DNA from 4 places in the Mesorhizobium sp. M0800 genome. Region 2 is predicted to be linked to each of the others. Evidence: predicted binding sites of a transcription regulator. Region 2 holds the regulator's gene; each other region holds the start of a gene.

Region 1 (7,638 bases), on a different contig from region 2:
TGACGACGACAACGTCGACGCCGTCGTCGCGCTCCCAACTGCGCAGCGCCTTGTCCAGCGCCTTGACCATGCGGTGGGTTACGGCATTGAGCGCCTGCGGCCGCGTCAGCGTGACGACGCCGGCCCTGCCCAATCTTTCGAAGCGAATCTCGTCGCCTCCGCCAAAATCCATCGCCAGAGAATCCCTCCCGCGTCCCGCCGGGAGTGAAGTGCTAAAGCGTGGCGCATGGCCGCGTCAATGGCGGCGGCCAATCCGCTGCTTGGTCGTCGGCGTCACCCAGTGCTAATGCTGGCGTTTTGAACTGGAAGGTTGAACCATGCCTTGGTTGCCGCGCCTTGCTGTTGTGGTGGTCGGCCTGATCGCTGCGAACACTCCTCCCGTATCGGCCGAAACCGTCGACGAGCTCTATCAATCGCAGACCATCGTCACCGGCCAGGGCGAGGTCAACAGGCAGATCGGTTTCAAGGCCTGCCTCGATGCGGTGCTGGTTCGTGTGTCCGGCGATCAGCGGCTGCCGAAGAGAACTGAGATGGCGGCGCTGCGCGACAAGGCCGGCAGCTTCGTTGCCGAATTCCGCTATCGCGACCGTCTCGAAGGCATTCCGGTCCATGACGAACAGGGCACCCATGACCGGCCGCACGATCTCACTTGTCTGTACAGGCCTGACGTTATCGATCCGGTGCTTGCCGCGCTCGCAGCAAACCATGGCTTGGCGAGCGGCCACACCTGGCAATTTTCCTGGCGGCGGAGCAAGGCACAAGGCAGTTCGCGCTGACCGCCGACGATGAGCGCGGGGCGGCGATGCGCGAATCGTTCGTCAACGCCACCGGTCCGCTGGTCATGCGGATTGTGTTTCCCGAAGCGTCGCTGCTATCGGCCTCGAAGCTTAACGACCAGGCCCTGCGCCATGCCGATATCACGACGCTGGACCAGCTTGCCAGGAAGGCCGGAGCCGACCAGGCGCTCGCCGGCAGTATCGTCTGGAGCGACAAGGAACTGGGCTGGATAGCCGACTGGCGGCTTGCCTTGAATGGCAAGAGCTACAATTGGCAAGTGCGCGGCGTCAGCTTCGACGAGGCATTCCGCGTCGCCATGCGGGGTGCTGCGCAGATCCTGTCGGGCAATGGCCAACCAGAATAGCGCCCGACAGGACCGCTGGCACAATCGTGTCGCATTGGTCAGCAGCGGAGGCTCGTGGTAAAAGCCGCCTGATCCGGAGTTTTTGCGATGAACAAATTCACCCCTGCAAAGCCTGCCGGCGCGCGCAGCGTCGACGAGATCACCGGCAGCCGGCGGCTGCGGCGCATGCGCAAGGCCGATTGGTCGCGCCGCCTTGTCCAGGAGAACCGGCTCTCGGTCGACGATCTGATCTGGCCGATCTTTGTCGTCGACGGCAGACAAGTGCGCGAACCGATCGCCGCCATGCCCGGCGTGTTCCGCCTGTCGCTCGACCTCGCCGTCAAGGAGGCTGAGCGCGCGGCCAAACTTGGCATTCCGGCGATCGCCACTTTCCCCAATGTCGAGCTCGGCCTGCGCGATCAGACCGGTTCGCACATCCTCGATCCGGAAAACGTCATCAACCGTGCCACCCGCGCCATCAAGCACGCAGTGCCGGAGATCGGCATCATCACCGACGCCGCGCTTGACCCGTTCACCTCGCATGGCCATGACGGCATCTTGCGCGAAGGCATTATCGTCAATGATGAAACGGTGGAGCAAGTGACGGCGGCGGCCGTCATCCAGGCGGCGGCGGGGGCCGACATCATTGCCCCCTCGGACATGATGGACGGCCGTATCGGTGCCATCCGCGATGCGCTCGACGCCAATGGGTTTCAGGATGTTGCGATCATGTCCTATGCGACCAAGTTCGCATCCGCTTTTTACGGCCCCTATCGTGAGGCGGTCGGCACCGCCGGCCTGCTCAAGGGCGACAAGAAGACCTATTATATCGATCACGCCAATTCCGACGAAGCGGTGCGCGAGGCCGAGCAGGATCTAGCCGAGGGCGCCGACATGCTGATGGTCAAGCCCGGCCTGCCCTATCTCGACATCATCCGCCGGCTGAAGGACGAGTTGCAGATGCCGACCTTCGCCTATCAGGTCTCGGGCGAATATTCGATGATCAAGGCCGCCGCCGCCAATGGCTGGATCGACGGCGAAAAGGCGATGCTGGAATCGCTGCTCGCCTTCAAGCGCGCCGGCTGCGACGGGATTCTCACCTACTTTGCGCCCGAAGTGGCGGCGATGCTCAAGGGGTGATGCGCCTTTGTAGCGTCTACATCGAGCAGTGTTCGTTCGTCCAAAGCGCGACATGGAACGCCGCAGGACATCGCTTCAAGTTTACGCTGCCCCTCGTTGCCCTGCCGGGCATTTCTCCCCGTAAAGTGGCAGGGAGAAAGACGCGTTCGTAAAAGATTTCACCAATCTCCAGCGTTGCAAAAACATCGACGTTGCGGCCAGCCCCTTCTCCCCGTCACTATACAGGGAGAAGCTGCCGGCAGGCGGATGACGGGCGGCGCCGACATTGAGATTGGTTATTCCAACATGATTTGGAAGCGATTGCCCCGCCGGCGATTCAAAATACCGCTTGCAAAATGCAATCAGTTAAGCTACCCCAATAACTGCTTGCATCTCACAATTGGTTATCGAGGAGGCTCTCATGTCCAAACTTCGCGTCAGCGCTTTCACCTTGTCGATCGACGGCTTCGGCGCCGGTCCCGACCAAGACCTGAAGAACCCGCTGGGTGTTGGCGGGGAAGCCCTGCACGAATGGATGTTCGGCACCCGCACCTTCCGCAAGATGGTCCTCGGCAAGGATGGCGGGACCACGGACACTGACGAGGCGTTCGCTGCGCGCAGCTTCGAAAATATCGGCGCGTGGATCCTCGGCCGCAACATGTTCGGGCCGATCCGCGGCGAATGGCCGGATGACAGCTGGAAAGGCTGGTGGGGTGACAACCCACCCTACCACGTGCCGGTCTTCGTGCTCACGCACCATGCGCGTGATCCCATTGTCATGGAGGGCGGCACGACCTTCTATTTCGTGACCGGCGGCATCCACTCAGCGCTGGAGAAGGCGAAGGCAGTGGCTGACGGTAAGGATGTACGGCTGGGCGGCGGCGTTTCCACGATCCGGCAATATCTCAAGGAAAAGCTCATCGACGAAATGCATCTGGCGATCTCACCGGTCCTGCTAGGAGCCGGCGAGAGCCTTTTTGCCGGCATCGACATGCCCAAGCTCGGCTATCGCTGCAGCGAGCAGGTCGCGACGCCGAAGGCCACGCATGTCATCATCGAGCGCACCTAGCTTGTTGCAGGGGGCCGCCACTGAGGCAGCGCCTTCCTCGCTCGTTTACTCAGTATTTCTCCGGCACATACAGCTCGCGCGGCAGTACCTGGCGCTCGTATTCGGGATTGAAGACGCGCTCCGGCAGTGTGATCTCTTCGTGCGGCACCTCCTCATAGGGCATCTGCTTGAGCAGATGGTCGATGCAGTTCAGCCGTGCCCGCTTCTTGTCGTTGCCCTCGACGATGAACCACGGGGCTTCCGGAATATTGGTGCGGGCGAACGTTTCTTCCTTGGCCTTGGTGTACTGCTCCCAGCGCACGCGCGACTGGAGGTCCATCGGCGACAGTTTCCATTGCTTCATCGGGTCATGGATGCGCATCAAAAAGCGCATCTGCTGCTCCTCGTCAGTGATCGAAAACCAGTATTTGACAAGCGTAATGCCTGAGCGGACCAGCATGCGTTCGAAATCCGGAACGTCGCGGAAGAACTCCTCGACCTGATCCGGCTGGGCAAAGTCCATCACCCGCTCGACGCCCGAGCGGTTGTACCAGGAGCGGTCGAACAGCACGATCTCGCCGCCGGCCGGCAGATGCGGAACGTAGCGCTGGAAATACCATTGCGACTTCTCGCGCTCGGTCGGCGCCGGAAGGGCTGCGACGCGGCAGATGCGCGGATTAAGCCTCTGGGTGATGCGCTTGATAACACCACCCTTGCCCGCCGAGTCGCGGCCCTCGAAAACCACGACGAGCTTCTTCTTGTGATAGGCGACCCAGGATTGTAGCTTGATCAATTCGGATTGCAGCGTGATGAGATTGCGAAAATACTGCAGGCGGTCGATCGATGGCGGATGCGCATTCTTGTAGATCTTGGCGATCTCCATCGACAGCGCCGGCTCCGAGATTTCCAGCTCATAGTCTTCATCGAGCGTGTCGGCGAGTTCCGCTTCCAGCCAGTCCCTGGCCGGGGAATTCTGTTTATCTCGGTCATTTGCGCTGCTCCGCTTACAGGCCTTGCCGGCCGCTGTCAGGCGCTCTGCCGCCCGGCCCGGCGGCCGGAGATCGAAGCGCTGGACCGATGTTAGTATAGGCCGGCAATGACGGTTTTATTGCAGCCACTGCTGCGCTGGCTGTGCGTTTCAATCCGCAAGATGTGATCGAGCTTGCCCTGCGGAACGGGCGACAAGCGGAACGAATTATCCTACAAATAGCCGGTTCATTGAGGGCTGTCGTCTGCAACGCCCTTTCCCGATAAATTGTGAGGATACGACATGGAATACCGCACTCTCGGCCGTTCCGGGCTGAAGGTTTCGACGCTGACCATGGGCACCATGACGTTCGGCGGCGGCGGCGCGTTTTCGGCGGTCGGCAAGACCGACCTCGACGAGGCGCGCCGGATGATCGACCTTTGCATCGATGCCGGCGTCAATGTCATCGACACCGCCAACGTCTATTCGAACGGCGTGTCGGAAGAGATCATCGGCGAAGCGCTCGGCGGCAAGCGCAAGGGCGACGTGCTGATCGCCTCCAAGGCGCGCATGCGGATCGGCAAGGGCCCCAACGATGAAGGCTTGTCGCGCTACCATCTGATCCGCGAATGCGAGAGAAGCCTGAAGCGCCTCAGGACCGATGTCATCGACATCTATTTCCTGCACGAGTGGGATGGCCTGACACCGCTTGAGGAAACCATCGCCGCGCTCGACACGCTGGTCGCGCAGGGCAAGGTCCGTTATGTCGGCTGCTCCAATTATTCCGGCTGGCAAGTTATGAAGGGGCTGGGGATCAGCGACCGTCATCACCAGCCGCGCTTCGTCACCCAGCAGATCCACTACACGCTGGAAGCCCGCGAGGCCGAGTATGAATTGTTGCCGATCTCGGTCGACCAGGGGCTCGGCGTGCTGGTCTGGAGCCCGCTTGCCGGCGGGTTGCTGTCCGGCAAATACCACCGTGACCAGCCGACCGCCCGCCAGCTCAGCGGCTGGTCGGAACCGCCGATCCGCGACGAGGACCGGCTGTGGCGGATCGTCGACGTGCTGATCGATATCGGCAAGAACCACGGTGTGTCGGCAGCGCAAGTGGCGCTTGCCTGGCTGCTCGGCCGGCCCGCTGTCAGTTCGCTGGTGATCGGCGGACGAACCGAAGCGCATTTCAAAGACAATATCGCCGCTGCAAGCCTGGTGCTTGGCGATGAGGAGCGCACACGCCTCGATGCGGTCAGCAGGCCGCCCGTGCTCTATCCCTACTGGCACCAGCAGTTCACCGCAAAGGACCGGTTCGGTCCGGCCGATCTCGTCCTCGACCGCGACGGCGCCTGAAAAGCCGGGCTCTCCGGACTGCGCCGAGATATGGAGCCCGATCGTGCCTTGCGGTGTTGTGTTTGCGGTCCAATGCTCCTAGGCAGAGGCCAAGCACAATGAAAGGAAACGATATGGCACGAGCACCGAACTACGGTCAGGAACGCAAGGAACGCGACCGGCAGAAGGCTGCCAAGAAGGCGGAAAAGCAGGCTGCCAAGGTCGCAGCCAAGGAGCGATCGAAGCCCGAGGGCGAGAGCGAGTCCCAACCCAAAACCGAAACGACCGAGTGATGACGCCCGGCCTGTCAGGCGGTCCGGGCCTCGGTCAAACCCCACTATGCCTCAGGCGGGCGCCTTGTCGCTAACGAAGACGTTCACTTCACGAGCGGCGGCAATGAAGGCCCGTCTTGCGGTCATGGCCGGCTTGTCGCCGGCCAGCGCATCATGACAGGCTTGCAACGCTTCGCGGTGCTTGGGGCTGCGCTTGCCGGGCCAATTGTTGAGGAGGTAGTCGGAAGCCTCGCGGGCCGTACGCAAGAGCAGATTGCTTCCCGCCGCGCCCTTGACGGTCACGGGTGTGTCAAATCGGTTGTTTTCCATCGCCGCTCTTACGCCATCGGCATTTGCGAAGCGAGACCGAAAGTAGCATTCTTCGCTCATCTGTGCTTTTCGTGATCAATGGCAGCCGACCCTCACTCAAGCGACGACGGCAAATCCCCGGGCGCGCAGGCCGCGCCGGTCGTTGCGCAGCGACGTCACCAGCCGGTCGCGGCTGCCGATGATATGGGCCGAAAGCAGGCGGGCGGCGCTATCGGCATCGCCGGCCCGCACCGCCGACAGAATGGCATGGTGTTCGGCCCAGGCACGGCCGAGCGCTGCCTCGTCGCGAACCTCGAGCCAGCGGGCGCGCGACAGGCGTGTCATCACGTCGCGAACCGCTCTGAACAGGAACTCGTTGCCGGATAGACGCGCCAACTCGATATGAAAATCCCTGCCGACGCGATGCCATTCCTCGCGCGGCGTCTTGTCGTCGCAAGAATCGAGCATCGCCTCGATGATTTCGACGGCACTTCTGTCCTGCAAGGTGCAAGTTAGTCTAAGTGCCGCGACCTCGACCGCCTCGCGATAGACGGCGATCTGCTCCAGCTCGGCAAGATTGATTGGCGAGACCGTCCAGCCGCGGCCGTCGCGGCAGATCAGGCCTTCAGTCTCGAGCCGCAGCAATGCCGCCCTGACCGGCGTGCGCGATGCGCCGAAGCGGCTTTCGACCCAGCGCTCCGTCAGCCGCTCGCCGGGACCGATCTCGAGCCCGAGGATCATCTCGCGAAGCTGCTTTTCGACGTTCTGCATCTGCGACATTGGCGTTCCGTTCAGGTCATTTGTTCCGGCAATCGGATCACTGGCCGGCGTTGGCCGATCACGCCGGCCTTTGTCGATCATGTTTGAGAGGCCCGCATTGACAGCGACGGGGCTTGCGTTCATGACAGATACCAGCTTGGTATCCCAAATTGGTATCCGTAGCAAGTTTCATGCAAGCTGGCCGGACAGGACATGACATGCCGCAAGACGCCGCCCTCGCCATGCAAGGCACGCACAACGTCCACTGGCGCCGCAATCTCGCCGTGTGTTTTGCCGGCTCGTTCAGCACGCTTGTAGCGATGACGCTGCTGTTGCCCTTCCTGCCGCTTTACATCGAGCAGCTGGGCGCCGAGGGCCATGCGGCGATCGTGCAGTGGTCGGGCATCGCCTACGGCGCCACCTTCCTTGCTGCCGCGCTGGTCGCGCCCCTGTGGGGGCGGCTAGGCGACCGCTACGGCCGCAAACTGATGCTGGTGCGAGCCAGTTTCGGCATGGCGCTGTGTATGTCGCTGACCGGCATGGTGCAGACCGTCTGGCAATTGGTGCTCTTGCGCCTGCTGATCGGCTTTGCCGGCGGCTATTCTTCGGGCTCGACCATCCTGGTTGCCATGCAGACGCCGAAGGATCGCTCCGGCTGGGCGCTGGGCGTGCTGTCGGCCGGAATCACGGCCGGTGCCCTGGTCGGTCCGCTGCTTGG
Region 2 (7,638 bases):
GATGGCTTGCGCCGTGATCGTGCAGGATGTCGCGCTCGACCGCCGCCTCGTTGCCAGTTTTCGTCAGGCGGAGGAAGCCGATGCCGCGCAGGCCGGCGAAATTATTGTCGATGTCGAGCGCGTTGAAGAAAGCCTTGAACTCGCCCTGTGAGATACCGCCATTGCGTGCGTCGAACAGCGCCCGGGTCGAACGCAGCAGCGACAGGTCCAGGTCGATGCGGCTTTCGATCCGGTTAAGCGCGTCGTCTGCCGTCGCCTCGAATTTAATGCGGGCCGCCTCCTGGGTGGCAAAATAGGCAAAACCCGCCATCGTCAGGCTGATCAGCGCGACGGCGATAAAAGCGACGGTCGGAAAAAGCTTCTTCAATTGCTGATACGTCCCGTGGACGGTTCGGCATCTTTATGGGCAAGTCCCGACGCCAACACAATGGCGAGGCCAAAGCATGGTGACGGCTGGCACATTTTGGCGGCTTGTGATTAGCCGGCTAATTCTCGTTCATGCGGCGATCTTCAGCGCGCCCGGCCCCGGAATGGCGCCGGGTGGGCACTTGCCGAGGATGATCATGCCGAGCACCTCGTCCTGGGTGACGTCGGTTGTGCGCGCCGTTCCGACAACCCGACCGTTCTTCATGACGCAGACACGGTCGGCAAGCTCGAACACGTCGTGAATATCATGGCTGATCAGGAAGATGCCGATGCCGTCGGCCTTGAGCTGCCTGACCAGTTCGCCGACCTGCGCCGTCTCTTGCGGCCCGAGTGCCGCCGTCGGCTCGTCCATGATCAGGATGCGAGCATTGAACAGGATGGCGCGGGCGATCGCCACCGACTGCCGCTGGCCGCCCGAAAGCTTTACCACCGGCTCCTTGAAGCGTTGGAAACGCGGATTGAGCCTGCCCATCACCTTGCGCGCCTCGGCCTCCATGGCGACGTCGTCGAGCGTACCCCAGCCGGTCATCAGCTCGCGGCCGAGAAACAGGTTGGCGGCCGCATCGACATTGTCGGCCAGCGCCAGCGTCTGGTAGATCGTCTCGATGCCGTACTTCTTGGCGTCGCGGGGATTGGAGATCGAAGCCTCCTCGCCGTTGACGAAAATCTGGCCCGCATCGCGCTTGTAGGCGCCGGACAGGATTTTTATCAACGTCGATTTGCCGGCACCGTTGTGACCGAGCAAAGCCATCACCTCGCCCGGGAAGAGGTCGACAGAGGCATCGTCGACGGCGCGAATGCCGCCGAAAGCGATGGAGATGTTGCGCATGTCGATCAGCGGCGTGGGAGCGGTTTTGTCTGCCATGCTCGTCCTTCCTCCCTATAGATCCTGCTTGAGCATCAAGTTGTACGAAAACCGGTTTCCACCTTGCGGGATCATGCTCAGACCCGTTTGCGATAGACGGTATCGAGCCACACCGCGACCACCAGCACGGCTCCGACAACGATGCTCTGCAGCGGCGAATCGATGCCGAGCAGCACCATGCCGGACTGCAGCGACTGCATCAAAAGCGCGCCGAGCAGGGCGCCGAGCACTGTGCCGGAGCCGCCGGCGAGCGACGTGCCGCCGATCACCGCCGCCGCGATGACCAGGAGCTCGTCCAGCGTGCCCAGCGCATTGGTCGACGAGTTCTGCCTGGCTGACGAGATCGCTGCGGCGATCGTCGCCAGCACGCCCATGATCATGAACACCTTCATGGTCACCCAGCGCGTGTTGATACCGGCAAGGTTGGCTGCTTCCGGATTGCCGCCGATGGCGAAGACATAGCGGCCGAAACGGGTACGCTTGGCGATGAAGGTCATGATCAGCCCTACGGCTACAGCCATCAGCACGGGTATGGCGATGCCATGGGCGATGAACAGCCCGCCTTCGGGAACGGTTATATTGTTGGCCGCCGCATATCTGTTCACGATGCCGACCGGCCAAGGATAGGAATTGGCAAGCCATATGGCGCCCATGATGACAAGGCAAGTGACGGCCCCGAGGAACGTCTCGGCCCAGATCGGGCGTAACGGGAAGCGGAACCGCTTGCGCTGCACCCGCCCGTTGAGCAGCATGAACACAACCGCCAGGCACGCGACAATTCCGACGATCCAGCTCCATCGCGCGCCGATCGAACCCGTCGGTCCGCCGCCCATCAGCTGGAAAGTGGCATCCAGCGGCGCAATCGTCTGCCCACTGACGACCCACCATGCGGCACCCCGCCAGACCAGAAGGCCGCCCAGCGTCACGATGAAGGCCGGCACCTCGAGATAAGCGATGATGTATCCCTGGAACGCTCCGATCAGAAGGCCAAGCGCCAGGCCGATGGCCAGTGCCAGGATCCAGATCCAGGGGTTGCCTAATTGCAGACCGACCATTCGCACCAGGAAATGCACCTGCGCAAAACCCATGACCACGCCGATCAGGCCTTCGGCGGAGCCGACCGACAGGTCGATATTGCGCATGACGATAACCAGCACCATTCCGGCGGCCATTATGGCCACGGCCGAAGTCTGCACCGACAGGTTCCAGAGATTGCGTGGCGTCAGGAAGGTCCGGCTGTCGAAGTCGAACGGATTGACGCCGAGCCGTACGCTAGAAATGACATGCAGGCCGACCCAGATGACCAGCAGCGCGCCGATCATGCCGAGCATGCGCGTGTCGAGTTCGGTTGCCTTGAGAAATCGAGCAACGATGCCGAGCTCGGATTCCCGTGCCCGGTCTGCCGTGCTGTCGACCGGCGTGTTGGACGTCGTGTCGGTCATGATGTTTCTCCCGCCGGGTTGCCGTCTGCCGCGGATGCCGGAAGTAGCCTAGAGGTTATCCGCCGGAAGCGGAAAAACAACTCTTGTTGAAAAAACGCCGCGGCGAGCGGCCGCGGCGTTCGGACTTCTCGGAAACGTCGGCTCAGTTGCAGACTGCAACAGTGCCAGCCGTCACGCCGGCGCAGACTTCTTCTTTCTTGATCCAGGCGGCGTCGATGACGACGTTGAGGTTGTCCTTGGTGATGGCGACCGGGGTCAGGAACAGCGACTTGACGGTATTGCCGCCGGGCGTGGTGAAATCCTTCACGCCGGCAATGTCGGTCATCTGCTTGCCGTCGGCCAGTTGCGAGGCGATCTCGGCGGCATTCTTGCCGAGCTCGCGCGCATCCTTCCACACCGACACGGTCTGTGTGCCGAGCGCGATGCGGTTCAGCGCGGCGTGGTCGCCGTCCTGGCCCGAAACCGGAACCGATCCGGCCAGCCCTTGCGCCGTCAGCGCGGCGACGACGCCGCCGGCAGTGCCGTCATTAGCGGCGACCACGGCATCGATCTTGTTGTCGTTGGCGGTCAGGAACTGTTCCATGTTCTTCTGAGCGTTGGCCGGCAGCCAGCCGTCCGTATAGGCCTCGCCGACATTCTTGATCTTGCCGCCGTCGATGGCCTCCTTCAGCACCTCCATCGAACCGGCAAACAGGAAATCGGCATTCGGATCGGAACCCGAACCCTTGATGAAGACGTAGTTGCCTTCCGGCTTCACCTTGAAGACTTCGCGGGCCTCCATGCGGCCGACTTCCTTGTTGTCGAAGGTCAGATAGAACACGTCCTTGTTCTCGATCAGCCGGTCATAGCCGACGACCGGGATGCCTTCGTCCAGTGCCTTCTGCACGGCCGGCCCGATGGCCGAGGCGTCCTGCGCCAGGATGATCAGTGCGTTGGCGCCCTGCGAGATCAGGCTCTCGACGTCGGTGAGCTGCTTGCCGGGGTTGGACTGTGCGTCGGCGGAAATATACTTGTCGCCTGCGGCCTCGATGGCCGCCTTCATTGCGGCCTCGTCTGTCTTCCAGCGCTCTTCCTGGAAGTTCGACCAGGAAACGCCGATGACCTTGTCTTTAGCCTGCGCCGCCGACGCCAGCGCCAGCGTCATGGCGACACCCGCCAGAATGGCGGTCGTGAATTTCTTCATCATATCCTCCCTGCGCCGCGTACGGCGTGACCAATTGGCTCAAAGACCAGCTTAGAAGCTCTAATTTTTTCGAGCCTCGAAAAAATACTGGCCCGATCTCCGGCTGCTGTCAACATCGATTCTGATGGATTTTGATGACTCTGCGAGTTTTTTCGAGCGTCGGAATAAACGATGACAGCGCCACCTGCATCTGACACTATTTGCCTGCATCCGACACTATTTGTCGGACATTACCGACGGCTTCCGGTTCATGAGCGGCCGCGGCAACCGGGAGGAAAGCAAAACAATGTCGGTCGGAATCCGCCATGACGATTTGCGCCGGCGCAACCGGGCGATGGTGATCTCGGCGGTGCGCCGGGCCGGCCAGCCATCGCGTACTGAGATCGCAGCTACCACCGGCCTCAGTCATTCGACCATATCGGCGATCTCTTCCGACCTGATACGGGAAGGCATCCTCGCCGAGAGCAAGGCAAGTGAGCCCGTTTCGTTGAAACGCGGTCGTCCGCAGGTCGGCCTCGCCCTCAACCCGGAAGCGGCGGCGGTGCTGACCGTGGTGTTGTCGCTGAATTTCCTGTCGGCCGCCATTATCGACTATACGGGACAGGTGGTCGCCGAGGAACAGCGCCGGCTGGACACGCTGACCATGCCGCGCGACGAGCTGATCCGTGAATGCATGGCCATCGTCCGGCGCCGGCTGCAGGATCCAGACCTTGACGTCCGCAGTGTCGCCCGCATCGCCCTGGCGATTCAGGGCATTACCGACTCCCCTGCACGCGCCATGCTGTGGTCGCCGATCACGCCGCAGACCGACATCGCCTTTGCCGACATGCTGGAGGGCGAATTCGGCATCCCGGCAACGGTGGAGAACGACTGCAACATGATGGCGGTGGCTTTGCGCTGGCGCAATCCGGATCGCTATCGCGACGACTTCATCGCCATCCTGCTTTCGCATGGCATCGGCATGGGGCTGGTGCTGAAGGGCGAACTGTTCACCGGGACGCATTCCTCGGGCGGCGAATTTGGCCACATGATCCATCGTCCGGGCGGCGCGCTCTGCCGTTGCGGGCGGCGCGGCTGCATCGAGGCCTATGCCGGCAACTACGCCATCTGGCGCAACGCCAGGCAGATGAGCGACGACAGCGAACCGGTCGCCGACGTCAGCGACGCCGACATGCGAGCACTGGCGGCTCGGGCGCGCGAGAAAGATGGGCCGGAACGCGAGGCCTACCGCAAGGCCGGCGAGGCGCTGGGTTTCGGTCTCGGCTCGCTGTTCGCGCTGATCGATCCGGCACCGGTCGCGATGGTCGGCGCCAGTGCCGCCGCCTTCGATCTGATCGAGCCGGCCTTGCGGAAGGCAATCGCCCAGACCGCCGGCGGTCAGCATTCAGGCTCGATCTCCTTCGATACAGAGCCGAACGAATTGCCGCTGATCCGCGAAGGCTGCGCGATGCGGGCGTTAAGCTTCGTCGACCAGGAGATTTTCGCGCCGGGCGCGCAAATGAGGCCCAGCGTCAGAAAGAACGTAGCCTGACCAGGCGGGTCAATCTTCCCTGATCGCATAGCCGGCACCGCGGATGGTGCGGATGACATCCGGCATCCGGCCGTTGTTGACGGCTTTGCGCAGCCGCCCGACATGCACGTCGACGGTGCGTTCGTCGATGTAGATTGTCTCGCCCCAGACATTATCGAGTAACTGGCTGCGCGAGAAGACACGGCCCGGATGCCGCATCATGAACTCGAGCAGCCGGAATTCGGTCGGCCCGAGCCTGATTTCGCTCTTCTTGCGATAGACCCTGTGCGATTCGCGATCGAGCACGATGTCGCCGACCTTCAGCACGCTGGACAGCACTTCCGGCTTGGCGCGCCGCAGCAGCGCCTTGACCCTGGCCATGAATTCTGGTGTCGAAAACGGTTTCACCAGATAGTCGTCGGCGCCGGTCGAAAGACCGCGCACCCGGTCGCTCTCCTCGCCGCGCGCGGTCAGCATGATGATCGGCAGCCGCTCGGTTTCGGGGCGCACCCGCAACCGACGACAGAGCTCGATGCCGGAAACCGCTGGTATCATCCAGTCGAGCACCAAAAGGTCGGGCACATTCTCCTGCAAACGGATCTCGGCTTCGTCGCCGCGTGTCACCACCTCGACCTGGTAGCCTTCGGATTCGAGATTGTAGCGGAGCAGCACACCCAACGGCTCCTCGTCCTCCACCACCATTATGCGTGGTGCGATCATCGGCTGGGCACCCCCATCATGTCACCGGTGCGGACATTGTCGTTTCGTCCTGCTTCGGACGATTGACCGGCAATTGCTCGCCGGTCAGCACATAATACGCATTTTCGGCGATGTTGGTGACATGGTCGCCGATCCGCTCCAGATTCTTGGCGCAGAACAGCAGGTGCGTGCAAGCGGTGATGTTGCGCGGATCTTCCATCATGTAGGTCAAGAGCTCGCGGAACACGGACGTGTATTTGACGTCGATGCGCTCGTCGGCGGCACGCAGCTTGGCCAACGCGGCCGCATCGCCTGCAGCATATTCCTCGATGACACCCTGCACCTGGATGAGAACCAGCTGCGCCATCGCGTCGATGGAATGCGACAGGTCCCGCGGCGTGGCGCTGAGGCCGACCGCACTCACGCGCTTGGCGATATTCTTGGCAAGGTCGCCGATGCGTTCGAGGTCGCCCGCCATGCGGATCGCTCCGACCACATGGCGAAGATCGTGGGCCATCGGCTGGCGTTTGGCGATCAGGGTGATGGCGCGGTCGTCCAGTTCGCGTTGACGCGCATCCATGATGGCGTCGTCGGAAACGACGCGTTGCGCCAGCACGTTGTCGGAATTCAACAGGGCCTTGGTCGCCCCGCCGACCATCGAACCGGCGAGGTCGGCCATGTCGCGGATCAGCTTGCTGATCTGCTCGAGATCCTCGTCGAAAGAAGCGACTGTGTGTTCGCCCATGGTCCTGTCCTCATATGCATGATCGGAACGGCTCAGCCGAAGCGGCCAGTGATGTAGTCCTGCGTGCGCTTCTCGCGGGGCGACGTGAAGATCTTCTCGGTCCGGTCGAACTCGACCAGTTCACCCAGATACATGAAGGCGGTCTGGCGCGACACACGCGCCGCCTGCTGCATGTTGTGGGTGACGATGACGATCGTGTAGTCGGCTTGCAATTCGTCGATCAGTTCCTCGATCTTGGCAGTCGACAGCGGGTCGAGGGCCGAAGCCGGTTCGTCGAGCAGAATGACTTCCGGCTTCACGGCCACGGTGCGGGCGATACAGAGCCGCTGCTGCTGGCCGCCGGACAGGCTCAAGCCGCTGGCGTTGAGCTTGTCCTTGACCTCGCTCCACAGCGCGGCGCGCTTCAACGCCTGTTCGACGCGGCCGTCCATCTCGGACTTGCCGAGGTTCTCGTAGAGCCTGACGCCGAAGGCGATGTTCTCGTAGATCGACATCGGGAACGGCGTCGGCTTCTGGAACACCATGCCGATCTTGGTCCTGAGGAGGTTGAGATCCTGCGACCGGTCGAGAATGTTCTTGCCGTCGAGCAGCACCTGGCCCTCGGCCGTCTGTTTTGGGTAGAGCTCATAGATGCGGTTGAACACACGCAGCAGCGTCGATTTCCCGCAGCCCGAAGGGCCGATGAAGGCCGTGACACTGCGCTCAGGCAGCGACAGGCTGATGTCCTTCAGCGCCTTGCTCTGGCCGTAGTAGAAGTTGAGATTCTTG
Region 3 (7,638 bases), on a different contig from region 2:
CCAGGAACTCGAGCGCGAAATCGCGGTCCGAAACACTGTCGAGCGAATTGCGCATCGGCTCGCGAAAGCCAAGCGCCTTCGCCGTCTGGTGCCGGTCGATGGAAAAGCTGGTGCCGGCAAGGGCGGCGGCGCCGAGCGGGCTTTCATCCATTCGCTCAATCGCATCGCGGACGCGAGACAGGTCGCGTGCAAACATCTCGACATAAGCCATGCAGTGGTGGCCGAAGGTCACCGGCTGCGCTGCCTGCATGTGGGTGAAGCCCGGCATCACCGTTGCCGCATGCTCCTCGGCCCGATCCAGGAACGCCGTGATCAGGCCCTTCAGCGCCTCGGTGACACGAAAGCATTCGTCCTTGACCCACAGCCTGAGATCGACCGCCACCTGGTCGTTGCGCGAGCGGGCGGTATGCAGGCGGCCGGCGGCGGGGCCGATCAAATCGGCCAGACGGGCCTCGACATTCATGTGGATGTCTTCCAGCCTGGTCGAGAACTCGAATGTGCCGGCCTCGATCTCTGCGAGGATCGTGTTCAGCCCGTGAGCGATTTTTTCTTGATCGGCCGCCGAAATAATGCCCGTTTGCGCCAGCATCTGGCTATGGGCGATCGAGCCGCGAATATCCTGCGCATAGAGTTTGCGGTCGAACGAGATCGACGCGTTGATCGCTTCCATGATTGCGGCCGGACCCGAGGCAAAACGTCCGCCCCACATCTGGTTGCTGGCCTTCTTGTCGTTCATCGCTATAACCCGTGCTCCGGAGCAGTTTTTCAAAAATGGCAGACGGCAATAGATTTTTCTCGGCTTTGCGTCTCATCCTCGCCGCTTTGGTTGCGGGCGTGCTGGCCGGCGCGGTCGCGGTATATGTCAGGGAAAGCAGTTCTGGCAACAAGGCGCCCGCGCAAGTGGCCGCCGGCGGCGGCAAGGACGACGTCGCCTGCGCCGCCAAGACCGACCGTGCCAAGAAGATCGCCGCCGCTGCCACCGGCCAGGTTGCCGCGCTTTTGCCGGTGGATCCGCCGCAATCGCTGAAAAGCCTTGCCTTCAACGGCCCCGACGGCAAGCCGACGACGATCGCCGATCATGCCGGCAAGACGGTGCTGCTCAATCTGTGGGCGACATGGTGCGCACCTTGCCGCGCCGAAATGCCGGCGCTCGATGCGCTGCAGAAGGAGATGGGCAGCGATGCGTTTCAGGTTGTTGCCGTCAACGTCGATGCCGGCGACGATGCCAAACCGAAGAAGTTCCTGGAGGACACCGGCGTCAAGTCGCTCGGCTACTATCGCGATGCCACGATGGCGCTGTTCAACGACGTCAAGACGCGCGGCCTGGCGCTCGGTCTGCCGGTCACCATGCTGATCGATGGGCAAGGCTGCCTGATCGCCCATATGAATGGCCCGGCCGAATGGTCGGGGCCGGATGCCAAGCGACTGGTCGAGGCGGCGCTTCAGCCGGGATAGGCTCAGACCGTGCGCAGGCGCGGCTTGAGCACGGCAATGCTTGCGCCGCGTCGGCTGGCGGTGCGGATTGCCGGAGCGGCCACGCCCGTCAGTTCCCCGAATGTCTCGATCGGAGCCGGTTTGCCGAGGTAGTAGCCTTGCCCGATCTCGCAAGCCTCGGCGTCCAGGAACTGCAATTCACCCGGCGTCTCGATGCCTTCTGCCAGAACCGGGAGGCCGAGACCACGTCCAAGCCCCAGCACGGCGCGAACGATCGCCGCGAACTGGGCGTTCTTGTCGACCGATTTGATGAACGACCCGTCGATCTTGATCTTGTCGAAGGGAAAGGCGCTGAGGTTGGACAGCGAAGAATAGCCGGTGCCAAAATCGTCCATCGCCACATGCACGCCAAGCGCCTTGACCTGCCTCAAGGTTGCCAGCGCGCGCGGCATGTCCTTCACCAGGGCCGTTTCGGTGATCTCCAGTTCGAGCCTGCCGGGGGCCAGGCCGGATCTCGTCAATGCGTCGTGCACCTTGCGGCTGAAGTTCGGATTGTGAAGTTGCACGGCGGAGACGTTGACGGCGACCATCAGCGGGTTTGTCCAGCGAACAGCATCGTTACAAGCCGTCATCAGCACCCAGTCGCCGATCTGCGCGATAGCGCCACTGTCCTCGGCCACGGGAATGAAAACGGCCGGAGAAATGTCACCCCGCTCAGGGTGCTGCCAACGGACCAGGGCTTCGAAGCCGATCATCCTGCCGCCGCGGATCTCCTTCTGCGGCTGATAGACGAGGTGGAACTCCTTGCGGGCGATCGCCTGGCGCAATTCATGCTCCATCACGCGCTTGTCGCGGGCCGCGGTGCCCATGGCTATCTCGAAAAACCGATAAGTGTCCCTGCCTTCGGTTTTGGCGCGATGGAGTGCCGTGTCGGCATGGCTGATCAGGCCGGCCTGGTCTTCGGCATCCAGCGGAAAGAAGGCGATGCCGATGCTGGCCGAGACGAGGCCGGAGCCGACCGAAACCCTGTTTTCCTCCCGGATCGCCGCCAGCAAGTCCTCGGCTATCCGGCCTGCGGCCAGGGGGTCGGGGAGGTTCGGAGCTATGATGGCAAATTCATCGCCGCCGAGACGCGCGAGCATCTGTCCGTGGCGCGGGATGCCGGAAATGCAGTGCGCCAGCTTCTGCAGCATAGCATCGCCGGCCCCGTGGCCATAGAGGTCGTTGACTTGCTTGAACCGGTCAAGGTCAAGCAGCAGGAGCGCCAGATGTCCATCCTTGCCGCCACGATCCATCGAGGCGAATTCTGCTTCCAGCCGGGAAGAAAAGCTCCGCCGATTGGCAAGCCCGGTAAGCGGATCGAAATGCGCGAGGCGGAGGATCTCTTGTTCTGCCTTCTTGCGCTCACGGATGTCGCGAACGGCAAGCACTGTATGAGGCCTGCCGCAGTAGGTGATTTTCCTGGCGATCAGCTCGACAGGAATTCTCGCCCCGTCGCTGCCCCTTAACTTCGCTTCCTGCGCCTGTTCGCCGAAGCCGGACATATCGGCTGCGCTCTGTCCGTCGAAAAGCTCGCCGAATTGCATCGTGTTCAGGGTGGCTGTCGCTGTTCCGGTCAGCTTCGCCATACTGTCATTGGCGCTGACAATGCGGGTGCCATCGCAAACGATCAGACCTTCCACCGCCGCATTGGCGAGATCGTGCATGCGATCGGCCTCGAGCTTCTGGCGGCGAAAGCGCAGGTCGATCCACAGCGCGGCACCCGATAGCACAAGGATTATCAGGCTGGCGACCGCTGCGGCAAAGGCCTGGGAAATGGGCTCGATGGAATGTTCGGATATTTGAATCGAGGAATCCGGAATGATGGACACCGCGGCCATCGCGATGAAATGCAAGCTGCAAATCGCCAGCGTCAAAAGCGCGGCGCCGCCGAAAGTCGCGAGCGCTGACGGACGGCGCAAGACGACAAGGAGCGCCAGTGCCGCGAGGGTCACGCCGGCCAGAAGCGATATCGCGACAAGGAGCAGGTTCCATACGACCCGGCCTTCGACCTCGAAAGCTGCCATGCCGATGTAGTGCATCGTCGCGATGGCGCCGCCCAGAATGGCGCCACCGACGAGGAAATGGTCGATGCCGCGGCGCAAGGTGGCGACCCACATCCCAAGCGCGGTCATGATAACGGCGGCGGCAAGCGAAAAGGCGGATAATCCCGGATTGTATGCGTTAGGTATTCCCGGCGTAAACGCGGTCATGGCGATGAAATGCGTCGCCCATATGCCGAACCCGGTCGAGGCCGCGGCGATCATCAGCCAGACAAGCCGGTTTCGCTCGGTCGATCGGCCGACATGCTTAAGGAGATTAACCGCTGAGAAGCAAGAAATTCCACAGACGAGTGCGGCAAGCGCAACCAGTCTCGGATCGTGCTGACTTACAATACAATTATAGACCGTCAGCATCCTGGTTCACTCGGTCTGCCAAAACTAACAGGGGAGGTGTGACTGATTAGCTCTTGGAGATTTTAACGAATGGTTAACCCGTGGGCCATGAGGCGGGTCTTTTCGGGGGAAAACCGACGCCGCTGCGCCGAAAAGACGGTGATGTGATTTCTGGCGCCCGGTTTCGGTAGCGAGTGCACTTTAGGAAGGAATGATGTTCATTGATCCGCAATAAAACCGTTGTCCGATTGTCATCAGCGCCACATATTGGCTTTGCGGAAGTGCCCCTTTCGCCAATGACAAACGGGAGATGAAACATGAAGTTCTTCGGCTTTGCGGCCGGTATCGCCGCCACCGTGACCCTGCTTTCCACCACCTCCGCCTTCGCCGTCACGCAGATCAGCTGGTGGCACGCCATGACCGGCGCCAACGCCGAGGTCGTCGCCAAGATCTCCAAGGATTTCAACGCCAGCCAAAGCGACTATGAGCTCGTTCCGGTGTTCAAGGGCACCTATCCGGAGACGCTGAATGCCGGCATCGCTGCCTTTCGTGCCGGGCAAGCGCCCGATATCCTCCAGGTGTTCGACGTCGGCACCGGCGTGATGATGGCGGCCGAGGGTGCGATAAAGCCGGTGGCCGATGTGATGACCGGCGCCGGGATGACTTTCGACAAGAGCCAGTATCTGCCCGGCATCGTCGGCTATTATTCGAAGCCGGACGGCACCATGCTATCGTTCCCCTACAACTCTTCCTCGCCGATCCTCTACTACAACAAGGACATCTTCCAGAAGGCGGGCCTCGACGTGAACAATCCGCCCAAGACGTGGAACGAGGTGTGGGAAGCTGCCAAGAAGATCAAGACGAGCGGCGCCGCCCCTTGCGGCTATACCTCGACCTGGCTGACCTGGATCCACCTGGAGAATTTCGCGGCGTGGAATGACGTGCCTTGGGCCACCCAGCAGAATGGCCTGGCCGGCGGTGATGTCGAACTCAAGATCAATGCGCCGATTTTCGTCAACCACTTCCAGGCGCTCGCTGACCTGGCCAAGGACGGCACGTTCAAATATGGCGGGCGCACCTCCGAAGCCAAGCAGATATTCCTCGCCGGCGAATGCGGCATCTTCACCGAATCGTCGGGCGGCCTCGGCGATATCGTCAAGTCCGGCATGAACTATGGCATCGGCCAGCTTCCTTACGACAGTGACGCCAAGGGTGCCCCGCAGAACACGACGCCGGGCGGTGCCAGCCTGTGGGTGTTCGGCAACAAGTCGGACGAGGAATACAAGGGCGTCGCGGCCTTCTTTGTCTATCTGTCCAAGACCGATGTGCAGGAATATCTGCACCAGAAGTCGGGATACCTGCCTGTGACGCTCGCCGCATACGAGGCGACCAAGAAATCAGGCTTCTATGACAAAAACCCCGGCCGCGAGACACCCATCCTGCAGATGACAGGCAAGGCGCCGACCGACAACTCGAAGGGCGTGCGCCTGCCGAATCTGCCGCAGGTGCGTGATATCCAGAACGAGGAGATCGAGAAGATGCTGGCTGGCCAGCAAACCGCTCAGCAGGCGCTCGACAATGCCGTCGCGCGCGGCAACGCGGCGATCAAGGAAGCGCTGGAGAACTGACGGGATTATCTCGGTTAGTCGGTTGGAATATCGCCCACGCGGGCTCGCGTGGGCGACACCTGGATAGCGAGGGAAATCAGCCTGTCTCCACGCGTCGTCTTTCCCAACAAGATCCTGCCCTACCTGCTGGTGGCGCCACAACTCGCCATCACCCTGGTTTTCTTCTACTGGCCGGCCGGTCAGGCGCTTTACCAGTCGATGCTCAGGCAAGACCCGTTCGGGCTGAAGAGCAGGTTCGTCTGGTTTGCCAATTTCCGGAAGGTGCTGGCCGATCCGGCCTACCTCAACTCGATCAAGGTCACCGTAGTGTTCTCTCTTGCGACCGCGATCGTTGCCATGGTTGTCGCCCTGCTGCTCGCGGTCATGGCCGAGAAGGCCGTGCGCGGCAAAGGCCTCTACCGCACACTGTTGATATGGCCTTACGCCGTGGCGCCGGCGATTGCCGGCATGCTTTGGCTTTTCCTGTTCAATCCCTCGATCGGCTCGTTGGCCTATTTGCTGAGAAGCCTCGGCATCGTATGGGACCCGCTGCTCAACGGCACCCACGCCATGATCCTGCTGGTGTCGGCTGCTGCCTGGAAGCAGATCAGCTATAACTTCCTGTTCTTCGTCGCCGGCCTGCAGGCGGTGCCGAAAACGCTGATCGAAGCGGCGGCCATGGACGGCGCCGGCGAAACCAAGCGCTTCTGGACCATCGTCTTCCCGCTGCTTGCGCCGACAACCTTTTTCCTGCTGGTCGTCAACACCGTCTATGCCCTGTTCGACACGTTCGGCATCGTTCATGCCGTCACCGGCGGCGGGCCCGGCAAGACGACCGAGACGCTGGTCTACAAGGTCTACAATGACGGCTTCGTCAATCTGATCCTGGGCGATTCGGCGGCGCAGTCGGTCATCCTGATGGCCATCGTCATTGCGCTCACAGCGATCCAGTTCCGCTATGTGGAACGCAAAGTCCATTACGGCTGAGGGAAGCGATGATCGGCCAGTCCCCGCTCCGCACCTTCATCGCCCATGCCGTGCTCATCCTCGGCATATTGATCGTGGCTTTTCCGATCTACTACACCTTCGTTGCCTCGACGCACACGCTGCAAACGATCCTCAGGCCGCCCCTGCCGCTCTTGCCCGGCGGCCAGCTATGGAACAATTACAACGAGGCGCTGTTCGGCGGCATCGGTCGTATCGGCGGCGTCAGCGTCGGCAGGCTGCTCCTCAACACCACGATCATGGCGCTCGGCGTTGCGGTGGGAAAGATCTTCATCTCGATCCTGTCGGCCTACGCGATCGTGTTCTTTCGCTTTCCGCTGCGCATGACCTTCTTCTGGCTGATCTTCATCACCTTGATGCTTCCAGTCGAGGTGCGCATCCTGCCGACCTACAAGGTGATGGTCGATCTCGGCATGATCGACACCTATGCCGGCCTGATCGTCCCGCTGATCGCCTCGGCCACCGCAACGCTGCTGTTTCGCCAGTTCTTCATGACCATACCGGGCGAATTGGTCGAGGCGGCGCGTGTCGACGGTGCCGGGCCATGGCGCTTCTTTTTCGATATTCTGGTGCCGCTGTCGCGGACAAACATCGCCGCGCTGTTCGTGATCCTCTTCATCTATGGCTGGACGCAGTATCTTTGGCCGCTGCTCGTCACCAACAGCAACGACATGAACACCATCGTCATCGCGCTGAGAAAGATGGTTTCCTTCGCCGATGCCGACACCCAATGGCACCTGGTGATGGTCACGGCAATGCTGGCCATCGTGCCGCCGATCCTGGTGGTCGTGCTGATGCAACGCTGGTTCGTGCGCGGTCTGGTCGAATCCGAAAAGTGAGAAGCCGATGGCGACCGTGGATCTGAAGGATGTCAGGAAAATCTATCCCAGCGGCGTCGAGGCCGTGAAGGGCGTTTCCATCGCCATTCCCGACAAGGAGCTTTGCGTGCTGGTCGGCCCCTCCGGCTGCGGCAAGTCTACGCTGCTGAGGATGATCGCCGGGCTGGAGACGATTTCTGCCGGTACAGTCGCCATCGACGGCAAGGTGGTCAACGCCATTGGCCCGACCGAGCGCGACATCGCCATGGTGTTCCAGAACTACGCGCTCTACCCGCATATGAAGGTCTATGACAACATGGCCTATGGCCTGCGCAATCG
Region 4 (7,638 bases), on a different contig from region 2:
GGCCGCAGCCCCGCGGCAAGGGCCGTGTGCACTTCCTCCACTGCCGCCAGCGGATGCCGGCGGCCGGTGACCAGCAGCCGTTCCGAGACCGCAAAATGCAATCTGCCGATGGTCGTCGACTGATGGGCGATCTCGCCATGCAGATCGGCCGAAATGCCGTGGACGACGCCATTCTCATGCGCCAGCACTAGGCTGTCCTCATGTCCTTCGAGGATTGCATGAGCCGACGCCGGCAGCGCGCAGGCATGGCTGACCCAGGAATGGGCGCGCCGGTCGACAAGGTCGACATGCAGCCAGACCCAGCCGCCCGCTGAGGCCAGCGCGGCCTCTATGTCTCGGGGCGCCAGCGGTTCGGGAGCTTTGCCGGGAGCGGCATGATAGGCCCAGACCAGCCCGGGAGCATGATGCTGGTCGTCCGCGGCAAGCAATGTCAGATGCGATGCGTCATTCATGGCCGCCGCCGAAACGATGCACGTTCAGGTGATCCGGGCGGCGCCGGGGCCGGTGCCGCGACATTCTGGTCAAACCCTGCCCCCGCTCAGAACACCTGGCGGAAGATGACGAACAACACGAAGGCAAGACAGATGGAGACCGGAAGGGTCAGTATCCAGGCCATCAGCATGTTGCGCACCGTCGACCATTGCAGGCCCGAGCCGTTCGCCGCCATGGTGCCGGCAACGCCCGAGGACAGCACATGGGTGGTCGAGACCGGCAGGCCGAGATAGTCGGCCGATGCGATCGTCGCCATCGCGACAAGCTCGGCGGACGCACCCTGACCGTAGGTCAAATGGCTTTTGCCGATCTTCTCGCCGACGGTGACGACGATGCGCTTCCAGCCGACCATGGTGCCGAGGCCGAGCGCCAGCGCGATGGCGACCTTGACCCAGAGCGGGATGAACTTCGTCGCGTTGTCGACCGCCTTATGGTAGGTCGTCACCGCCTTCAGGTCGTCTGCCTCCATCGGCAGCAGCTTCTTCTTGTCGATCAGCTTCAGCGCTTCACCGATAAGATAGATGTTGTTGCGGGCGTTGCTGACCAGCGTTGTCGGCAGCTTTTCCACGGACGGATAGGGCGACAACATGGCGCTGGTGTCGTGGATGAAGCTCCGCAGGGCAGGCGTGGTCTCGTCCTTCCAGGTCTTGGTGCGAACAGCGTCGCCGACCACGGTTGCCGCATCGGTCACGGCGACGCCGGGCTTGACGTATTTGCCGAGTACCGTTTCGACCTGCGTCGCCGCCGATTTGTAAGCTTCGAGATAGTTCACGTCCGGTGTGCGGTTGAGCGCGAAGGCGGTCGGCACGACGCCGATCAGGATGAGCATGATGAGGCCCATGCCCTTTTGCCCGTCATTGGAGCCGTGGGCAAAGCTGACGCCGGTGCAGGTGAAAATAAGCAGCGCCCGAATCCACAGCGGCGGCGGCGCGCTCGACTTGGGCGCCTCGTAGAGCTCGCGGTTCCTGACCAGCAGCTTCATCACCAGAAGCAGCAGTGCAGCCAGGCCAAAACCGACCAGCGGCGAGATCAGGAGCGACAGGCCGACATTGGATGCCTGCGACCAGTCGACGCCGCTGGTGACGGAGCCGGCCGGGGCCATGAACTGGTTGGCGAGACCGACGCCGATGATCGAACCGATCAGCGTGTGCGAGCTCGAGGCCGGCAGGCCGAGATACCAGGTTCCGAGGTTCCACATGATCGCTGCGACCAGCAGCGCGAAGACCATGGCTAGCCCCGCGCTCGATCCGACCTGAAGGATCAATTCGACCGGCAGCAGCGATATGATGCCGAAGGCGACCGCCCCGCTGGCGGTAAGCACGCCGAGGAAGTTGAAGAAGCCGGACCACATCACTGCAAGCTCGGCCGGCATGGAATGCGTGTAGATCACCGTTGCCACCGCATTGGCAGTGTCGTGAAAACCGTTGACGAATTCGAAGCCGAGCGCGATCAGCAGCGCCAGCCCAAGCAGGATCCACGGCACCGCGACGGTGCTGGTCAGGTCCTGGCTGAGCGCGTAGCCGACATAGGCAAGGCCGCCCAGAATGATGGCGGCAAAGGCCGGCAGAAACCATTTACCGGTGCCGTTTGGCCGGTCAAGCGGATGCTCCGGCCTTGGAATTCCTGCCTCGCTTGAAACAATATCGACCACACCCCACTCCTCCTGCGTTGCAGCAAAGAATGGGAGAACGCTATGTCGGCACGATGAAGGCTGTGTGACGGCGGGCACTTTGGGTTGACGCAAACGGGCGATCGAAGCGAGCGAGGCAACTGAACCCAGCCGGCGTAGACTATTCCGCGATGTCCAGCAGGGTCGATATCAGCAGCCGGCGCTCTTCGGTGGAGAGAATGTCCGAACCGAACAGGTTCATGCTGCGAAGCCCTTCGATGGCGAGATAGCAGACCAGCAGCGCCCTAAGGTTCGGCGTTTCCTGCTTCAGCCGCTCGAATAGCTGCCGCCTGAACGATTTTATCGGCGTCAGGAAATCGGGATCCTCGGCAATCGCCGAAAATATCCAGGAGGCCGACGGTTTCGATTCCTCGGCATGCTCGGCCGAAAGCTTGATGTAAGTTGCAAGCGAGCTTTCGCCGCTGATGCCAGCGGTGCGGGCGGACTCCAGCGCCTGCTCGAAGGCGCGCAGGTAATCCTCCACCAGCGCCTGCATCAATTTCGCCTTAGTTGGGAAATTGTAGAGAAGACCTCCCTTCGACACGCCGGCACGGCTGGCGACCGCATCCAACGACAGGCTGCCAGGACCCGTCTCGCGCGCCACGGCGGCGGCGGCGGCGAGAATCTTCTCGCGCGAATTTGCTCTGCGGGTCTTCATCAAGCGTTCCCCCTTTCATTAGCTTAGGTGGAATTGACAAGACCGTCCAGACGGTACAGTAAGATCGCCGTCATTTGAAATTGGGACCAGTCACAGGTATGTGTTCCGGTCGTCCGACCGTTATGCTGGGCCGTGGCCGAGGGGACTGTTCGTGATCAAGCGCTTCATCATCGCCTTCATTCTGCTCGTGCTGGTGTGCGGCGGCATCGTCGGGTTCAACCTGTTTCACGAGATGGCAACCAAACAGTTTTTCGCCACCATGAAGCCGCCGGCCGCGACCGTGTCGACAGTCATCGTCAAACCGATGTCCTGGACGCCCGGCATCGAGGCAATCGGTACGGTCAGTGCCGTACGCGGCGTCGACCTCACCGTCGAAACCGCGGGCATCGTCAAGGACATCCTGTTCCATGCCAATCAGAAGGTCGCCGCCAACGCCGTGCTGCTGCAGCTCGACGATGAAGTCGAGCGAGCCGACCTCGTGGCATCGAAGGCGCAAGCCACATCCGACCAGACGACGCTGATGCGCGCGCTTGAGCTGCAGAAGCGCGGGGTCGGCACCGACGCTACGCTCGACACGGCGCAGGCAGCAGCATCGGTCTCCGCAGCGCAGGTAAACAAGCTGCAAGCGGTGCTCGACCAAAAGCAGTTGACGGCCCCTTTCAAGGGTACCGTCGGTATTCCGAAAATCGACATTGGCCAGTATCTCACACCCGGCACCGCCGTGGTGACCTTGCAGGACATGGACACGATGCGTGTCGATTTCACCGTCCCGGAGCAGCAGCTTCCGCAGCTGAAGATCGGACAGACGGTGCGGTTGGGCGTCGGCGGCGGCGACATGCCGTTCACCGGCAGCATCCGCGGTATCGATCCGAAGATCGACCCGACGAGCCGGCTGGTGACGGTGAGGGCGGAGGTCGGCAATCCCGAAGGCAAGCTGACGCCCGGTCAGTTCGTCCAGGTGCGCGTCGAACTGCCCGAGGAGAACGACGTGCTGGCGTTGCCGCAGACGGCGTTGACCTCCAGTCTGTACGGCGACTTCGTCTTCGTGGTGCGCCCGGCCAAATCCGCCGAAGCCAACGGCGCGGCGCCCGAGGCAAAGCCGGAAGAAAAGCCGGCTGCAGATGCTGCCAAGCCCGCGGCCGAAGCACCCGCGGCAAAACCCGACGAAAAGCCGGCTGCTACCCCAGCCAAACCGGCAGAGGAGGCCAAGCCGGCAGCGGAAGAACAGAAGCCGCAGCTCGTGCTCGCCCAGGTGTTCGTCAAGCCAGGCCGCCGCAACGCCGGCCTGGTCGAGATCCTGGAGGGCATCGCGCCCGGCGACGAAGTCGTTACCGCCGGCCAGAACCGGCTCTCCAACGGCATGTCCGTTGCCGTCGACAACACGATCGATCCGAGCAAGCCGGGGAACCAGCAGGCAGCCCAGCAATGAGCTTTTCCGACCTCTTCATCCGCCGCCCGGTCCTTTCGACCGTGCTTGCCTGCATGATCCTGCTTCTGGGTTTCCAAGGCATCTTCAACCTTTCGATCCGGCAGTATCCAGAGGTTGAAGAAACGGCCATCACCATCACCACGGCCTATCCCGGCGCCAGCGCCGACCTGATCCAGGGGTTCATTTCCGCGCCGATCGCGCGTGCCGTCGCGTCGACCGAAAACATCGATTATGTCACGTCGGCGAGCCGGCCGTCATCCAGCACCGTGACAGTGCAGATGAAACTCGGCTCCGACCCCGACGTGGCGCTGAACGAAGTCTTGTCGAAGGTCCAGAGCGTGCGCGGCGATCTGCCGGACGAAACCAAAGACCCGGTGATCGTCAAGGGCACCGGCCAGCAGTTCGCGATGATGTACATCTCGATGCAGAACCCGAACATGACGCCGGAACAACTCACCGAATATATCGAGCGCGTCGTGCGGCCGCGTATCTCGACGGTCGAAGGTGTTGCCGACGTGCAGATTTTCGGCGCCGCCGAATACTCGATGCGTGTCTGGATCGACCCGATCAAACTGGCGGCCCGCGGCGTGACGGCGGCGGAAGTGCTGACCGCCATCAACGAATCGAATTTCCTCTCCGCGCCCGGCGATACCGAAAACGAATATGTGGCTTCCTCGATCACGGTTCGCTCGACCCTGCAGACGCCGGAGGCTTTCGCTGCCCTTCCGCTCCGCTCGAAGGACGGCAATGTGGTGAGACTGCGCGACGTGGCCCGCGTCGAGCTCGCCGCGGCGAACACCGACACCAGGGTCACCTTCAACGGCAAGCCCGGCATCTTTCTCGCCATCTTTCCGACGCCGGCCGCCAATCCGCTGACCACCGCGGCGGCAATCCACAAGATCGTGCCGACCATCCAGGAGACGCTGCCGCAAGGCATGACGATGGAGATCGTCTACGATTCAACCGAGCAGATCAGTGCGTCGATCGAGGAGGTGTTCAAGACCATCGGCGAGGCGGTCGCCATCGTCATCGTCGTCATCCTGCTCTTCCTCGGCTCGTTCCGCTCGGTGCTGATGCCGATCGTGACCATTCCGCTGTCGCTGATCGGCGTCTGTTTCCTGCTGTTTTCGGTGGGCTATTCGATCAATCTTTTGTCGTTGCTGGCCATGGTGCTGGCGATCGGCCTCGTCGTCGACGATGCCATCGTGGTGGTGGAAAACATCCACCGCCACATGGAGGAAGACGGCTTGTCACCGATGCAGGCAGCCTTCAACGGCATGCGGGAGATCTCTTCCGCCGTCGTCGCCATGACGATAACGCTGGCCGCCGTGTTCGCGCCGCTGGCCTTCACCGGCGGCCTGACCGGCGCGCTGTTTCGCGAATTCGCGGTGACGCTTGCCGGCTCGGTGGTGCTTTCGGGTGTCGTCGCCCTCACCATCACACCGATGATGTCGGCACGTATCCTGAGGTCCGGCTCGCACAGCCGCTTTCAGCGCATTGTCGACAATACGTTCGGGCGCTTCGAACACATCTATGAGCGGCTGGTCACCGGTTCGTTGAACTATCGCCCGGTGACGCTGATGATCGTCCTCGCGCTGGTCGCCACGACCGGTTTCATGTTCACCAAGACCGCGAGCGAACTGGCGCCGGAAGAAGACCAAGGCTTCTTGCTGTCTATTGTGAACGCGCCGCGCTATGCGACCTCGGACTACACCGAGACCTATGTGAACCAGATTCTCGGGCTGGTGAATGATATCCCCGAAACCAGGGCGCGGTTCTCCGCCGTCGCGTTCCAAGGCCCGACGAACAGCGCTTTCGTCGGCTTTGCGTTCAAGGACTGGGCCGAGCGCGCGCGCAGCTCGAAGGAACTTCAGGAAGACATCACTGCCCGCCTTGCCAAGGTGGCAGGCGTCGATGCTTTCGTCTTCGCACCGCCGACGCTGCCCGGCTCGGGCGGCGGCCTGCCGATCACAATGGTGGTGCGCTCGACCGGCGAGGCCTCCCGAGTGTACGAGGCGGCCGAGGACATCAAGAACAAGGCGCAGGCCTCCGGTCGCTTCCTCGCCGTGCAGAATTCGATGTCCTACGACGCGCCGCAAGTGACGGTGACGATCGACCGCGACCGCGCCGCCGCGCTCAACCTGCCGGTCGCCGACATCGGCCGGACGCTGACGCTTCTGGTCGGTGGCGCCGAGGTGGCGCAGTTCGGCCGCGAATCCAACAGCTACGACATCATCCCGCAGGTGCCGCAGCAATTTCGCGACAATCCCGAAAAACTGGGCGAGTATTTCGTGCGCAGCGTGTCTGGCGAGATGGTGCCGCTCTCGGCGGTGGTGAAGATCTCGACCAACGCGTCGCCTGCTGTGATCGAGCAGTTCAATCAGTTGAATTCCGCAACAATTTCCGCCCTGCCGCTGCCTGGCGTCACCACCGGCGACGGTTTGAAAGCAATCGAGGATATCGCCAAGGAGAGCCTGCCGGACACTTTCTTTATCGATTATTCCGGCCAATCGCGCCAGGAGAAGGAACAGGGCAACACCATCCTGATCGCCTTCGCGGCGGCGGTGCTGGTCATATACCTGGTGTTGGCGGCGCAGTTCGAAAGCTTCCGCGATCCGCTGATCATCATGATGTCGGTGCCGCTGTCGATCTTCGGCGCCATATTGCCGCTCAACATGATTCCGAATCTCAATTTGATTTTCATGATCAGCGGCTTGCAGTTCAGCATTCCACCCGCGACGCTCAACATCTACACGCAGGTCGGCTTGATCACGCTGATCGGCCTCATCACCAAGCACGGCATCCTTCTGGTCGAGTTCGCCAACCAGCAGCGTGAAATGCACGGCATGCGGCGGCGCGATGCGATCATCGCCTCGGCCAGGGTGCGGCTGCGGCCGATCCTGATGACGACGGCGGCGATGGCGCTCGGCGTGGTGCCGCTGATCATCTCCAGCGGCGCGGGTGCCGCGGCACGCTATTCGATGGGCTTGGTGATCTTCACCGGCATCCTGGTCGGAACCATGTTCACGCTGTTCGTGGTGCCGATGTTCTACACCTTTATCGCCAGCAAGGACCTGCCGCATCACGCTGAAAAGCCGGATCCGAACCTGATGCCGGTAATGCCGGATTAGACTGTACTAATTTCCGGCCCTTTCCTGGGAGCGACGAGAAGCATCGCTCATTTAACGATGACGATGCTGGTGTTGGCCGGGCCGAAGACCTCGACGAGCTGGTAGAAATCGGCGGCGTTGTCCGGATGCAGACGCACGCAGCCATGTGAGGCCGGCTGGCCGAGGCGCTTGATGGCGCTTGTCGCATGTACGGCGTAGCCGCCGCTGAAGAACACCGAATGCGGCATCGGGGCGTTGTCGTATTTCTTCGAGTACCACA

The links. The regulator PhoB, encoded in region 2, activates phosphate uptake and scavenging genes when phosphate is short. The targets are predictions, from matches to a motif close to TGTCATNNANCTGTCAT.
Region 1: a site for PhoB is predicted at 4,384-4,400, ahead of ppk2 (polyphosphate kinase 2). Genes of this name have one in related genera too.
Region 3: a site for PhoB is predicted at 4,108-4,124, ahead of ugpB (sn-glycerol-3-phosphate ABC transporter substrate-binding protein UgpB). Genes of this name have one in related genera too.
Region 4: a site for PhoB is predicted at 2,197-2,213, ahead of NKI18_RS12540 (inorganic phosphate transporter). Genes of this name have one in related genera too.

Annotation. Positions count from the first base shown of each region.
Region 1 covers NZ_JAMYOZ010000010.1:130,482-138,119, forward strand. Annotated here, with positions in the region: gene NKI18_RS15265 (enoyl-CoA hydratase/isomerase family protein) at 1-172, opposite strand, end outside; gene NKI18_RS33395 (DUF8605 domain-containing protein) at 318-776, shown strand; gene NKI18_RS33400 (hypothetical protein) at 803-1,141, shown strand; gene hemB (porphobilinogen synthase) at 1,229-2,260, shown strand; gene NKI18_RS15280 (dihydrofolate reductase family protein) at 2,661-3,308, shown strand; gene ppk2 (polyphosphate kinase 2) at 3,358-4,239, opposite strand; gene NKI18_RS15290 (aldo/keto reductase) at 4,558-5,601, shown strand; gene NKI18_RS15295 (hypothetical protein) at 5,715-5,873, shown strand; gene NKI18_RS15300 (DUF982 domain-containing protein) at 5,925-6,155, opposite strand; gene NKI18_RS15305 (GntR family transcriptional regulator) at 6,279-6,941, opposite strand; gene NKI18_RS15310 (multidrug efflux MFS transporter) at 7,139-7,638, shown strand, end outside.
Region 2 covers NZ_JAMYOZ010000025.1:80,213-87,850, reverse strand. Annotated here, with positions in the region: gene NKI18_RS24585 (CHASE domain-containing protein) at 1-367, opposite strand, end outside; gene NKI18_RS24580 (ATP-binding cassette domain-containing protein) at 497-1,291, opposite strand; gene NKI18_RS24575 (sugar ABC transporter permease) at 1,369-2,733, opposite strand; gene xylF (D-xylose ABC transporter substrate-binding protein) at 2,876-3,916, opposite strand; gene NKI18_RS24565 (ROK family protein) at 4,203-5,447, shown strand; gene phoB (phosphate regulon transcriptional regulator PhoB) at 5,457-6,146, opposite strand; gene phoU (phosphate signaling complex protein PhoU) at 6,163-6,870, opposite strand; gene pstB (phosphate ABC transporter ATP-binding protein PstB) at 6,903-7,638, opposite strand, start outside.
Region 3 covers NZ_JAMYOZ010000016.1:107,277-114,914, forward strand. Annotated here, with positions in the region: gene argH (argininosuccinate lyase) at 1-736, opposite strand, end outside; gene tlpA (thiol:disulfide interchange protein TlpA) at 772-1,455, shown strand; gene NKI18_RS19540 (bifunctional diguanylate cyclase/phosphodiesterase) at 1,458-3,890, opposite strand; gene ugpB (sn-glycerol-3-phosphate ABC transporter substrate-binding protein UgpB) at 4,187-5,497, shown strand; gene ugpA (sn-glycerol-3-phosphate ABC transporter permease UgpA) at 5,579-6,463, shown strand; gene ugpE (sn-glycerol-3-phosphate ABC transporter permease UgpE) at 6,472-7,320, shown strand; gene ugpC (sn-glycerol-3-phosphate ABC transporter ATP-binding protein UgpC) at 7,328-7,638, shown strand, end outside.
Region 4 covers NZ_JAMYOZ010000008.1:2,788-10,425, forward strand. Annotated here, with positions in the region: gene NKI18_RS12535 (transporter) at 1-452, opposite strand, end outside; gene NKI18_RS12540 (inorganic phosphate transporter) at 539-2,143, opposite strand; gene NKI18_RS12545 (TetR/AcrR family transcriptional regulator) at 2,283-2,819, opposite strand; gene NKI18_RS12550 (efflux RND transporter periplasmic adaptor subunit) at 2,971-4,248, shown strand; gene NKI18_RS12555 (efflux RND transporter permease subunit) at 4,245-7,379, shown strand; gene NKI18_RS12560 (L,D-transpeptidase) at 7,427-7,638, opposite strand, start outside.